Linked DNA regions of Tunicatimonas pelagia. The protein of the gene in region 1 interacts with the protein of each later gene in a pairwise test. Links are inferred from orthologs where the notes say so. Each region holds a gene or a part of one and is shown on either strand. Other genes may lie near its edges.

Region 1 (8,138 bases):
GACGGGGGTACTGGTGAGGCTTCGTTCACGCTTACTGTTTAGGAGAACGGCGGGGGTGGCGGAACAGCAACTTGTGATTTTGGCACTCCGTCGAGTAGTAGCTTGCCTTCGGTCGATAAAGTCTATAAAAACGTATACGTGCTGGGTTTGGGAGGGCCTGATCTCTCTAATATTGCTGAGTTGAGGATCAATTGGGCGAATGAGTCGTGGGGGAATGGTCTTTGGGAAATGGCATTTCAGACCAATAACGGTACACCGGCTTGGTGGACTGATCTTCGGGAAACTTCGTCTAATACATTTGCCTCAACTTCTCCATCGGTTACATTTATTAATTCTAACTTTCCCGGATTGAACGGTTCTTATTGGGTGACTTTAGATGATGGCAACTTCGTAATGGTTTCCAAAACCGATGACTTTGTAATCTACTTCAGCAACTCCAGCACTGCCCCACCTTGCGGAACTAATGCTCGCCGAGCTAGTGGAATAAAAGAGACCGTTTCGTCGCCTAATGATTTTGCTGAACCATTTGCAGTATATCCCAATCCCGCTACCGATTACCTAACGGTAGAAGGGGTAGAAACTGATGCCACCATCCGTATTCTCACAGTACTGGGGCAGGAAAAGGAGATCGTAAAAAGTCAGAATCGTATCGACGTAACCAGTTTCCAACCCGGAATGTATATTCTTGATATAAACGGAAGAAAATCTAGCTTTATCAAAGAGTAGTTCTACTAAGTTACCTCCAGCTAAGAAGGGTTGCTGAACTTTACAGTAACCCTTCTTTTTTGACTGCCATTGCAGAAAACTGCATACAGTGCAGTAAAGGATTGCTTCACACTGCTTTGATATTAAAATACCGATCGGTATCTTTGTGATAAGTATTATGAGAAATCCCGAAGCTACCCGCAAATTAATTATTGATAAATCGCTGGCTCTATTTAATACCCAGGGTTATCAAACAACATCACTGTCTGATATTACCGAGGCCACTGGAATGACCAAAGGGGCAATCTATGCTAATTTTAGCAATAAAGAAGATGTAGCTTCCGCAGCGTTTGATCGCGCAGTAGAGATCGTTTTAGGTAGAGTACGAGAATGTATCCGGGAGGCACCCACCGCCCCGCTAAAGCTTAGGGCAATACTGCAATATTATGAAAAATATGTTCTGAACCCGCCAATTCCGGGTGGTTGTCCAGTGTTAAACTCAGCAGTAGAGGCTGATGACAATAATCCTTTGCTGCGTACTAAGGTCGTCCGTCTGATAACCAAGATTAAAGATTCTCTCCGGCAGATTGTACACCGAGGGATTTTAGAGAAGCAGTTGCACGAAGATTTGGATGCGGACGCCTTCATAATGCTCTACTACGGGGCTATTGAGGGGGCAATTATGGTATCAAGGGTAGAAGGCGATCGGGATTCATTTGTTGATATGAGCCGATTTTTGACCCAGCTTATTGACCAATATTCGCTATAATTATTTATTAGAAACCAATCGGTATTTATATGAAACCTGCTGTCGTGATTCAAGGTGATGGAAAGAATATTAGCCGTCCGGCATCGCATCCCCGTAAATCTAACTGGAAGCTCACCTTCTTGAAAAAGAGTTTACCGATACTCCAGCATATTGCTCCCGGTAAAGTAGCCAAAATTATTTGGCAATATTTTGTTCGTCCGGGAAAGGCACGTTTTTCTGATGCACAGTCAGCCTTGGTAGAAAAAGCTGAGGTAGCAACAATGACGTATCATGGTCATGAGATTGTTACCTACCGATGGGGTGAGTCAGGACCCAAAGTACTGCTTTGTCACGGTTGGAGATCTAAAGCCGCTGATTTCCGCCGAATGATTGAAGCGTTAGTAAAGCAGGGCTACGTGGTAGAAGGTATCGATATGAAAGCCCACGGTAATTCGGAGGGTGAAGCCACCGCGTTACCTGAGTTTATCGAGATCTTTAAAGAGCACTACGTTAAAAATGCGCCTTACCACACCGTAATTGGTTACTCTTTGGGTGGTATAACCGCAGGTATGGTAATGACGGAAATCACTCCCAATTTACACCCTGAACATCTAGTACTTATGGCATTCCCACCCTACGTTCGCTATTTTTTCCGCGATATTGTTGAACAGGCTGGGTGTAACGAACAGGTTTATGAGCGGTTTTGTGGCTTCGTGGAGAAATATTATCACCAGACAGTAGACTATTACGATTTGCGAAAGAATCTGGCTCAGGTCACGGAGAGCAATATTTACCTGATTTACGATGAGGACGACCAAACTGTGCCGATCGCTAAAGGGGAAGAGCTATGGTCAGCTGTGCCCAACGCCACTTTTGTGCGAACCCAAAAAATGGGACACTATCAGATTATTGCTAACAGAAAGGTGATTGACTACATCGTCCAAACGATCAATCAGCCGGAGAAGGTTGCGGAAAGCTAAGCGATTACCCCCAATAATGATCGAACTTCTTGAGCGATACTAGCTGGGTCATAACCACATTCGGTATGCAGTTGAATCTGTTCACCATGCTCAACAATCTGGTCAGGAATACCTAACCGTTTCACTGAGGCAGTGTAGCCATGATCGACCATAAATTCTAAAACAGCACTACCAACTCCCCCCATTAGGCAGCCATCTTCCACCGTGATTACTCGAGTGAAGCGAGAAAATACTTCGTGAAGCAGAGCTTCGTCCAATGGTTTTACAAAGCGGAGATCATAGTGGGCTGGATGTACGCCTTCTTGAGCCAAAGCTTCACAAGCTTCTACTGCATAATTTCCGACGTGCCCGATAGTTAGTATCGCTACTTCTTCACCATCCTGTACACATCGTCCGGTGCCTACCGGAATTTCTTCTATTGGAGTACGCCAATTCGGCATCACTCCCTGTCCTCGGGGGTAACGAATTGAAAAAGCTCCTTCTTTGTATTGGGTAGCCGTATACATCAGATTGCGTAACTCAGCTTCATTCATTGGGGCGGAGACCACAATGTTGGGTAGGCAACGCATATACGCCAGATCGTACGCTCCGTGGTGGGTGGGACCGTCGGCTCCGGCGATTCCAGCTCGATCGAGGCAGAAAATTACCGGAAGTTTTTGGATACAGACATCGTGCACTACTTGATCGTAGGCTCGCTGCATGAAAGTGCTATAAATATTGCAGAACGGAATCAACCCCTGTGTAGCTAGCCCAGCCGAGAAAGTAACTGCATGTTGCTCGGCGATTCCCACATCAAATGCCCGGTCGGGCATTTCTTTCATCATAATATTCATTGAGGAACCCGAAGGCATAGCCGGAGTGATACCGACAATCTTCTCATTCTCCTTGGCTAATTCTACGATAGTTTCGCCAAATACGTGCTGGTACTTAGGAGGCTGAGGAGTATCGTGTACTTTCTTACGAATCTCTCCGGTTACTTTATCAAATTTACCCGGAGCATGCCACTTGGTTTGGTCTTTCTCGGCTTGCAAGTAGCCTTTGCCTTTTACCGTGACGCAGTGCAGAATTTTTGGCCCGGGAATCTTCTTCAAGTCCTCCATCACGCTGACCAGATGGTTCACATCGTGCCCATCTACCGGACCGAAGTAGCGTAGGTTAAGCGACTCAAATAGATTACTTTGTTTCAGTAAAAATGATTTGATGCTACTTTCTACCTTAGAAGCAATTTCTTGGGGATTCGTACCAAACTTACTTACTTTACCTAGTAACCTCCACACATCATCACGAACCTTGTTGTACGTCTGAGAGGTGGTAATATCCGTCAGATAATCCTTCAGTGCCCCCACATTAGGATCAATAGACATGCAGTTATCGTTCAGAACAATCAGCAGATTGGTATCTGAAACTCCGGCGTGGTTCATTGCCTCAAAGGCCATTCCCCCGGTCATAGCTCCATCACCAATCACGGCAATATGCTGCCGCTTTTTATCTCCTTGGTACTTAGAGGCTACTGCCATGCCTAATGCGGCGGAAATGGAAGTAGACGAGTGCCCTACCCCAAAAGTATCGTACTCGCTTTCACTACGCTTCGGAAAGCCCGAAAGGCCATTATACAATCGGTTGGTATGGAAATTATCTCGCCGCCCGGTCAGAATCTTATGACCGTAAGCTTGATGTCCCACATCCCAGACGAGTTGATCGTAGGGGGTATTAAAAGCCGAATGAAGGGCTACTGTAAGCTCAATAACTCCTAAACTGGCTCCGAAGTGCCCTCCGTAAACAGATACATTATCAACAATAAACTGCCGTAGCTCGGTGGCGAGTTGCACCCGTTGTTCGGCGGTTAAATGTTTAAGATCAGTGGGGCTATTAACAGTAGATAACAATTTGCCGGGTTTAATCAGCATAGTGAGTGGTTTAATGATGTGGTAAGAAAACTACCATTCAGTTCAATTGTTTATTCGGTTGGGTTGGCTGTAACTAATTGTACGAAAATGCAAAAGAACAGTTTTTTCACCAAACGGACAGCGAATTAGCCCGATTATATTATAAATTTGTGTTGGTCAACTCATAACTGGCCAGCTTTAATTTGATTTGCCTGACCAACTAAAGTAGCTCTGTTGTGAGTTTTGAAATTAAACTACCCTTATTCGAAGGCCCTTTTGATCTACTACTGTTCTTTATTGAGCGCGATGAGCTAGATATTCATGATATTCCGATCTCTACAATTACCAACGACTTTTTGAGCTATCTGCATGAGCTAGATCAAATGAACATTGAGGTAGCCAGCGAGTTTATACTGGTAGCAGCTACGCTGATGCGGATTAAAGCTAAAGTTCTGCTCCCTCGTCCGGTGCTGAACGAGGAAGGTGAAGAAATAGATCCGCGCGATGAGCTAGTTAAACATTTGCTAGAATACAAAAAGTACAAATCAGTGGTGCAGGAGTTAGCAGCGATGGAGGAGGAGCGTATGCAGCAGTACGAGCGAGGGAATGTGATGCAGGAGTTGCGGGCATTGGCGCAGGAGCAGCAGGTAGAAACCGAACTACAGCACGTAGATTTATATAAACTACTGAAAGTTTATGAGAAGGTGTGGGTTCGATTTACCGAAGAAAAAAAGGATAACTCGCACCGTGTAGTGCAGTATCCGTACACCGTAGAAGGGCAAAAGGGATTTATCCGACAGTTGTTAAGTAAGCAGCCTCGTGATGTCTCCTTTGTAACGATTATTGAACATAACCCGAATAAAATTGCGGTAATTTTTAACTTTTTAGCCATTTTAGAACTATTACAAATCAGTGAAATAACCATTAAGATTGGCGAAGGCTACAACAATTTTTGGGTATACCGAACGGAAGATGCGGAGCAGGCATGAATATTAATTCCAAAGAAATTTTTAAAACGCTTAATCCAAATAGAATCTGGGTTCCGGTACTGATTGGAGTCGGGATTGTAGCGTATCTATTCATCAGTGATCCTGATTTTTCGGCGGATAAGCTCAGCTTAATCTTTGATGCGGAGCTGTGGCCACTGTTTCTGGCTCTCTTAGTTATTCTTATCCGGGACACCGGCTACGTGTACCGGATTAAAGTGCTAACCAATCATGATCTTACCTGGGAGAGCAGCATCTACGTAATCATTCTTTGGGAATTTGCATCAGCCGTTACTCCTTCGGTGGTTGGCGGAACCACCATTGTGGTGTTTGTGCTCATGAAGGAGGGAATTAAGTTTGGGCGAGCCTTAGCTTACGTGATGCTGACGGCCATTCTGGATAACCTGTTCTTTTTAGTAATGTCGCCCTTGGCATTGCTGTATTCCAAACAGGAGTTGTTTCCCGATTCGGAAGATATGCAAGTGCAGCTAGGCAATAGCTTGCAGGTGCTCTTTCTACTAAGCTATAGCCTTATTGCGGTGTACACATCCATTATGGCTTATGCTTTGCTAATTCGTCCGCGAGGGTTTAAGTGGTTTTTGCTTAGGATTGGAAACCTTCCGTTTATCCGGCGGTGGAAGCACCATCTTAATAATCACGGTGATGAGGTGATTTTAGCTTCAAAACAACTACGCGGTAAACGCGGACGATACTGGATTTCTGTTTTGCTCTTCACTTTCCTCATTTGGATAGCCCGCTACGCAGTGCTGAATTGTTTAGTAACTGCTTTTGCGGAAGTAAGCTGGAGCGAACATCTGCTAATCTTTTGTCGCCACCTAATGATGTGGATTGTAATGCTGGTTTCTCCCACCCCTGGCAGTAGCGGTACCGCCGAGTTTTTCTTCAATCAGTTTTTCTACGAATTTTTGGGTGATTACACCATTGTCACCAACATTTTGTGGCGAATGCTCACCTATTATCCTTATTTGTTGCTGGGAGCAATTTTCCTACCTAGGTGGATAAAAAGAGTCTTTTTTAAGAAGAAAGAGGAAGAGAAGAAAGCACCTACCGTAGAAATACTGAAGTAGGTTACGAGAGTAGGTAGGGTATCTCTTTAATAAAACAGCCGAAGTCTCTTGCTCAGTGGCAAAAGACTTCGGTTGTTTTCGTTTTCTAGTGTGCGTTTTCAATGCGTTGACTATAATCCGCCCGGTTAAAAATACACCTCGGCAAAAGTTTGTAGGTGTTAAGACCGTTCAGTCTCAGCGAAGAAAAAGCTACCTTCTTGCTGCGCCGTTTCATCGGCATCGGAGCCGTGTACCGCATTGGCTTCAATTGACTTGGCGTAGAGTTTACGGATGGTACCTTCTTCCGCATCAGCCGGGTTGGTAGCTCCAATCAACTTACGGAAATCGGCTACCGCATTATCTTTTTCCAGAATTAATGCTACAATCGGCCCCGACGACATGTAGTCGGTCAGGTCGTTGTAAAACGGACGCTCTTTATGCACTTCGTAGAATTTTCCAGCGGTTGCTTTGCTAAGCTGCGTCTTTTTCATCGCCACAATGCGAAAGCCTGCTTCCTCCATCATTTTCAGAATTGCGCCAATATTGCCTTCCGCTACCGCATCAGGTTTAATCATAGAAAAGGTTCGGTTTCCTGCCATGTTTCTTAATTTATACTAACTTACAAATTGTGAATAGTTATCAGTGATCTGTATTCTGACTATCCATTGAAATCAACTTTATCTTGGCACAAAGCTAAGAGTTTATCTGCATCTTCCCGAATTTTTCCTAAAATTGATCTATGCACCGTCGCCAGTTTTTTCGTAAGACCACCGCTGCCTCGCTAGGCAGTTTTTTAGTTTCTTCCGCTTCCACCATTGCCCCGCCAACTACTCTAAAACCCAACCGTCTGAAAGAAGGGGATACCATCGGTTTAATCACCCCCTCCCGCTACCTGACTGAGGAAAAGCTGCGCGAATCGGTAGAAAACCTAGCCAAACTCGGCTTCCGGGTGAAGTATACCGAAAATATGCTGGTGAAGAAGGGCTACTTAGGTGGCACGGATCAGCAACGAGCCGATGATATTAACCAAATGTTTGCTGACGACAGTGTAGACGGAATTATGTGTGCGGCGGGCGGTTACGGCACTACCCGCTTACTTCCCTACTTAGACTACGATATGATTCGTAACAACCCAAAAGTGCTGATCGGCTACAGTGATATTACCGGACTACTCTACGGCTTGCACAGCCAAACCGGACTGATTTGCTTTCACGGACCAATGGGTACTTCGGATTATAACGATTATACCACCCAGTACTTCCGCCAACTACTAATGGAACCCCAAAACGAACTTACCTATCAGAATCCAGAAAGTATTAGTGAGGAAGAGTTGGTACCTCTCTATCTGCAAGACGAAGAAGATACTACCATCTCTACCGCTGAGCTCATTACTCTCTCGCCCGGCGTAGCTGAGGGAACGTTGGTAGGCGGAAACCTCACGCTGGTCAGCTCTATGTGCGGTACTCCCTACGATATTGATATGCGCGATAAGATTGTGTTTCTGGAAGACGTAGGCGAAGCTCCCTATCGTATCGACCGTATGCTCACCCAACTACTACTCGACCCCAATAAACTTCCGGCAGCCAAGGGTGTAGTGCTCGGCCTTTTCACCGACTGCGAAACCGACAATGAAGACAAATCCTTCTCCCTCGCCCAAGTACTCTACGACCGACTCGCTTCTCTCGGCATTCCCGTGCTCTACGGCCTGATGTTCGGTCACATCAAACGTAACGCAACGATTCCGGTTGGTATTCAGGCAAGGCTGG
Region 2 (5,568 bases), 730 kb from region 1 along the record:
CGGCTATTATTCACGATGCCGATAGCAAGGGCGCCATTAGTTATCTGAACCTAGCCAAAGAATTATTGGAAAGAAATCGCCAACTTGCGCGTTGATAGGTAAAATACGCATTGTTATCTATCGGCATAACAATAAAATTGAACGCCCAAATGAGTATCAATAAAACATCAGGAAGACCCACCCGCCGTAAGAATGCTTTAGGGCGCGGCTTAGGAGCACTGCTGGAAGATTCCTCCCAAGAACCTCAAGTGCGGGATAATCCCACTCGGGAATTTAGCTCAATCAACGAAATACCGCTGGACAGTATAGAAGTAAACCCGTTCCAGCCCCGTACTCATTTTGATAAAGAAGCACTGCAAGAGTTAGCTGACTCTATTATGATGCAGGGCATTATTCAGCCCATTACGGTACGCCTTATTGGTACTGACCGCTACCAGATTATTTCAGGAGAGCGACGGGTACAGGCGTCTAAGCTGGCCGGTCTAACCCTCATTCCGGCCTACGTTCGCAAGGCTAACGACCAGCAGATGCTGGAAATGGCTCTGATTGAGAATATCCAGCGGGAAAACCTCAATGCCATTGAAATAGCCCTGAGTTACCAACGGCTGATCTCAGAATGTGACCTGCGGCAGGAGCAACTAGGTGACCGAGTGGGTAAGAACCGCTCTACGGTTAATAATTATTTACGCCTGCTGAAGCTCCCGCCCGATATTCAGGCCGCTTTGCGCGATGCCCGGCTAACTATGGGTCACGCCCGAGCTCTGATTAATGTTGATACCATTGAACAACAACTGCATCTATTCCACCAAATTGTGCAGGAAGATTTATCGGTGCGGCAGGTAGAAGCATTGGTGCGGGAACTAGCTGCTCCCAAAAAGCCAAAACCTACGGCTACTTCCGCCGGAATGTCTTCCGAATTACAAGCGGTACAGAATCAGCTTTCTTCCCACTTTGGCACCCGGGTGCATATCAAAACTACGGGAAAGGAGAAAGGTGAGATTAAAATACCGTACCTATCTACCGAAGATCTGAACCGTATTCTTGACCTGCTGCAAACATGAAGTACGCCTTAGTGGGACTCATTCTGCTTATTATGACTCTGCTGAGCATTTCGGTAGCGTTCGCCCAGGAGGAGAAAGAAGAAAGTTCGCCCGATACGGTCACGGTAGTAGAGGATACCCTTCAGCTTCAACGGGGAGCGGTGGGAGTAAACAAACCCGGTACTGCAGCTCCTGACACCATCGTTATTGAAACCATAGCCGATCAGCACTCACCCCGTCGGGCGGCACTGTACTCAGCCGTACTACCCGGTTTAGGGCAAGCCTACAACGGAAAACCTTGGAAAATCCCAATCATCTACGGCGGTTTTATTACGATGGGGTACTTCATTATTCTACGCAATGATCAGTATCAGTTGTTTTTGAGGGCAAGAAATACGGTTAATAATGGAGGAGAGAATCCATTCTCAGTTTTCCCGCGCAGTCGCTATGCCAATAACGATGACTTTCAAAGTGCTATAGATAATTTTGGGAGAGAGCGGGAGTTCATGGTGATTCTAACTGCCGTACTGTACGGGCTCAATATAATGGATGCTATTGCGGATGCTCATCTCATTGAGTTTGACGTTAACCCGGACCTAAGCATGGATTTGAAGCCAATGGCCGGATCGGCCCTAGCGTACCACGATCATCTAACCCCCACAGTGCCAGCTTGCGGACTTTCTTTTACTATAAGTTTATATTAAGAACATGCGTATTTTACTGATCGGCTACGGAAAGATGGGTAAAACCATTGAGCAAATTGCGTTGCAGCGCAACCACTCCATGGTAGCCCGCATCGATCAGGATAATGCTGACGTTTGGGAAACACTTAACGGTGATTCAGTAGATGTAGCTATTGAGTTTAGCCAACCCGATGCAGCGGTTGCTAACATTCGCCACTGTTTGAGAAGAGGTATTCCGATTGTATCAGGAACTACCGGTTGGTTAGCACATCGGGAGGAAATAGAAACTTTCTGCCGCGAACAGGGTGGCACCTTTTTCTACGCGTCTAATTTCAGCATCGGAGTCAACTTATTTTTCCGACTGAACGCTCAGTTAGCGAAGCTTATCGGGGATTACCCGCAGTACCAGGCCAGCGTAGAAGAAACGCATCATACGGAAAAGCTAGATGCTCCCAGTGGCACGGCCATTACCATTGCCGAAGGAATGCTGGAACACCTACCGCTTACCAACTGGGTGCTGCAAGAGACAGAACAGGATAGGTCAGCAGCTCAACTGCCCATTCAGGCTAAACGTGAACCAGATGTACCGGGCACCCACCTAGTTCGCTATCAATCAGCAGAAGATACCATTGAGATAAAGCATACTGCCCATAGCCGGAAAGGCTTTGCCCTGGGAGCCGTAGTGGTGGCCGAATGGATTGTGCAGCAGCAGAAAAGCGGAGTGCTCACCATGAACGATTTTCTAAAATGATAGGTATTTCCTTTGAGGCACACTATTTTCGCAAGATTGCTGTTAACAGCATGTTTGAATTTTGTTTTTATAAGTAAAAATATAAGATTCAAATATGCTCTCATAGCAGGTAACGATATTTGAAATAAGCACGTATGGCAACATTTCTTAAGAAGAAGAAAGCAGAAGATCAGACTTCCGATACCCGTACTTCCCCGAAAGCTCCTAAGTCTAAAACCCGCGAATGGGTTGATGCGATTGTGTTTGCGGTAATCGCCGCTACTTTTATTCGATGGCTATTCCTGGAGGCTTTCACTATTCCTACTCCCTCAATGGAGAACTCGTTGCTAGTGGGTGATTTTCTGTTTGTGAGCAAGATGCACTACGGAGCCCGCACTCCGAAAACTCCGCTGCAAATGCCTTTGACGCATCAAAAAATTTGGGGCACGGATATTCCTTCGTACGTTGATTGGATTCAGCTACCCCAGTACCGCTTGCCGGGTTTTTCCCACGTAAAACGAGGCGATGTAGTGGTATTTAATTACCCCACCGAGCATCAGTACCCTACTGATTTGAAAACTAACTACATTAAACGTTGCGTGGCCGTTCCGGGCGATGTGATTGAAATAAAAGATCGGCAGGTGTACATAAATAACGATATTTTGCCCGACCCTCCTGGCGTACAGTATTATTACAACATCAAAACGGATGAAACTATCAATGATCGGATTTTTGATCGATATAAAATATCAGAATTTGATCGTGCTTCGGATGGTTACTACGTTCACATTACCCCTGAGGTAGCTCAGGAGTTTGAGAAACTACCCTTCGTAAAATCAGTAAGTCCTACGTATGTGCCCGAAAACCAAGTAAACCCTCAGATATTTCCTGACCCCAGCGTTTTCCTCTGGAACGAAAACTTTTTCGGCCCCTTGGAAGTACCCTCCGAAGGGCAGCAGATTGAGCTAACCAATGAAAATATCACCAAGTACGAGTACATCATTAAGTACTACGAAGGACACGACGAAGTAGAGAAGCGGGACGGAAAACTGTACATTGACGGAGAGGCAGTGGAGACCTATACGTTTAAGCAGAACTACTACTTTATGATGGGGGATAACCGCCATAACTCCCTAGATTCTCGCTTCTGGGGCTTTGTACCCGCCGATCATATTGTGGGCAAAGCCTTCTTCATCTGGCTATCTATCGATCCCAACGAGAGCTTCTTTAGCAAAATTCGCTGGAGCCGTTTGCTTAATTTGATTGAATGATTTTGGGTATTGGGGGTTAGATTTTAGGGATTAGGTCTTTTCTAATCCCCAAATCCTAAAACCCAACACCTAGTTTCACCACTCAATCTCTTCTTTGCCCTGTTGCTTCAGGTATTCATTGGCTTTCTTGAAGTGTTCGTTGCCGAAGAAGCCTCGGTCGGCAGCGAAGGGCGATGGGTGGGCCGACTTCAGTACGTGGTGTTTGCTTTCGTCAATAATGGCTCCCTTTTTTTGAGCGTACGCTCCCCACAGCAGAAAGACAATATTTTCCCGCTCATCTGAAACCTTCTGAATCACCGCATCGGTAAACTCTTCCCAGCCTTTCTTTTGGTGAGAACCAGCCTGCCGCGCCCGCACCGTAAGGGTAGAGTTAATTAGTAAAACTCCCTGCTGCGCCCAACGTTCCAGATTTCCACTATCCGGAATAGGTGTATCGTATTCATTTTTGATTTCCTTGAAAATATTTATGAGCGAGGGTGGTTTCGTAATGCCGTCCCGCACCGAGAACGCTAGTCCGTTAGCCTGCTTAGGGCCGTGGTAGGGGTCTTGCCCTAAAATGACTACTTTCACCTGGTTGAAGGGAGTAAGATCAAAGGCCCGGAAAATTTCCTTCCCCGGAGGGTACACCACCTGATTTTTATATTCGGAACGAAGAAACTCAGCCAGTGCTTCAAAATACGGTTTATTAAATTCGTCGGTTAGCTTTTCCTTCCAGGAAGGAGCAATGCGTACATCCATAGTGATTTGTGTAGTTTATTCTAAACTTATCGTTAACTTTCCGCGTAAATAAAAATAACTATGGTAACAGAAATCACAGAAGGCGTAAGGGTCACTGTTGAGACAGAATATCAACCAGAATATTCTGATCCCAGCCAAAGCCACTATGTGTTTACTTACCAAGTTGCTATTGAGAATAACAGTAATTTCACTGTAAAGTTATTACGTCGCCACTGGGAAGTAATTGATGCCGGATACCCTCAGCGAGATGTAGAGGGCGAAGGGGTAATTGGCAAGCAGCCCACTTTAGAGCCTCAGCAACAGCATCAGTACGTATCGGGCTGCAATCTTAAATCGGGAATTGGCAAAATGAAGGGTACTTTTCTTATGGAGCGAATTACCGACGGAAAGCAATTTCGAGCTGTGATTCCTGAATTCACCCTAATCGCCCCGTACCGGGTCAATTAAATTTTTTTCATGCTTTCGCTCTGGCAAAAGCGCTCGCTAGCTATAGGCTACTGGCAATACTGGCTTCACGCAGTCAACCAGCACGCTCTGCATGCCCCATTCATTTATCAGTTTTATCAGGATGTTATTCGCAACCGTAGCACCCATTCAGCTTTTGAGGCAATTGAACAGTACCGACGTAGCTTACTGGCATCCCAAGAAAACGTAACGTTTCACTCAATGGGGGCAGCTTCCCAGGTAGATCGGTCGAGCGACATTTCAGTAAAAAGGATTGCCCGTCACTCTTTGAGCAAGCCTCGGTTTGGCCGCTTCCTCTACCACCTTACTCAATTTCAGCAGCCCCGGTATATTGTAGAGCTGGGCACCTCACTGGGAGTTACTACCTTATATTTATCGTTGGCCGGCGACGACTGCGCCGTTTACACACTAGAAGGTTGCCACGATGTTGCTACCATTGCCCAGCAAGCTTTTCTAAATGTACAACGCCCAAACATTGAACTACGAGAAGGCAATATTGACCATACCCTGCCTCAACTGCTACAAGAAATTCCTCAGGTAGATTTGGCCTACATAGATGCTAACCATCGTTTTGAGCCTACGCTGAACTATTTTTCGCAGTTGCTGGCAAAAACCCATGAGCAAAGCATTCTAATTTTTGA

The links. The genes of interacting proteins can lie anywhere in the genome.
Region 2: the proteins of P0M28_RS13025 (region 1) and ung interact in binary tests that used the Escherichia coli proteins (3 or more experiments, as listed by UniProt). The link is inferred for Tunicatimonas pelagia from one-to-one orthologs.

Annotation. Positions count from the first base shown.
Region 1 is NZ_CP120683.1:3,058,305-3,066,442, forward strand. Bases 5,262-8,138 are described here. They hold P0M28_RS13025 (nucleoside-diphosphate kinase), read right to left. Parts: upstream 6,972-8,138; coding sequence 6,552-6,971; downstream 5,262-6,551. Other genes in these bases: P0M28_RS13015 (segregation and condensation protein A), read left to right, coding at 5,262-5,308; P0M28_RS13020 (lysylphosphatidylglycerol synthase transmembrane domain-containing protein), read left to right, coding at 5,305-6,393; P0M28_RS13030 (S66 peptidase family protein), read left to right, coding at 7,112-8,138. Also shown: P0M28_RS12990 (cellulase family glycosylhydrolase), read left to right, coding at 1-42; P0M28_RS12995 (T9SS type A sorting domain-containing protein), read left to right, coding at 103-726; P0M28_RS13000 (TetR/AcrR family transcriptional regulator), read left to right, coding at 884-1,474; P0M28_RS13005 (alpha/beta hydrolase), read left to right, coding at 1,504-2,433; dxs (1-deoxy-D-xylulose-5-phosphate synthase), read right to left, coding at 2,430-4,340; more of P0M28_RS13015, read left to right, coding at 4,556-5,261. UniProt on the Escherichia coli protein: Major role in the synthesis of nucleoside triphosphates other than ATP. The ATP gamma phosphate is transferred to the NDP beta phosphate via a ping-pong mechanism, using a phosphorylated active-site intermediate.
Region 2 is NZ_CP120683.1:3,790,437-3,796,004, reverse strand. What follows is about bases 2,632-5,568. They hold ung (uracil-DNA glycosylase), read right to left. Parts: upstream 4,463-5,568; coding sequence 3,800-4,462; downstream 2,632-3,799. Other genes in these bases: P0M28_RS16230 (O-methyltransferase), read left to right, coding at 4,919-5,568; apaG (Co2+/Mg2+ efflux facilitator ApaG/CorD), read left to right, coding at 4,523-4,909; lepB (signal peptidase I), read left to right, coding at 2,632-3,724. Also shown: P0M28_RS16265 (ParA family protein), read left to right, coding at 1-95; P0M28_RS16260 (ParB/RepB/Spo0J family partition protein), read left to right, coding at 150-1,061; P0M28_RS16255 (DUF5683 domain-containing protein), read left to right, coding at 1,058-1,744; dapB (4-hydroxy-tetrahydrodipicolinate reductase), read left to right, coding at 1,749-2,474; more of lepB, read left to right, coding at 2,609-2,631. UniProt on the Escherichia coli protein: Excises uracil residues from the DNA which can arise as a result of misincorporation of dUMP residues by DNA polymerase or due to deamination of cytosine.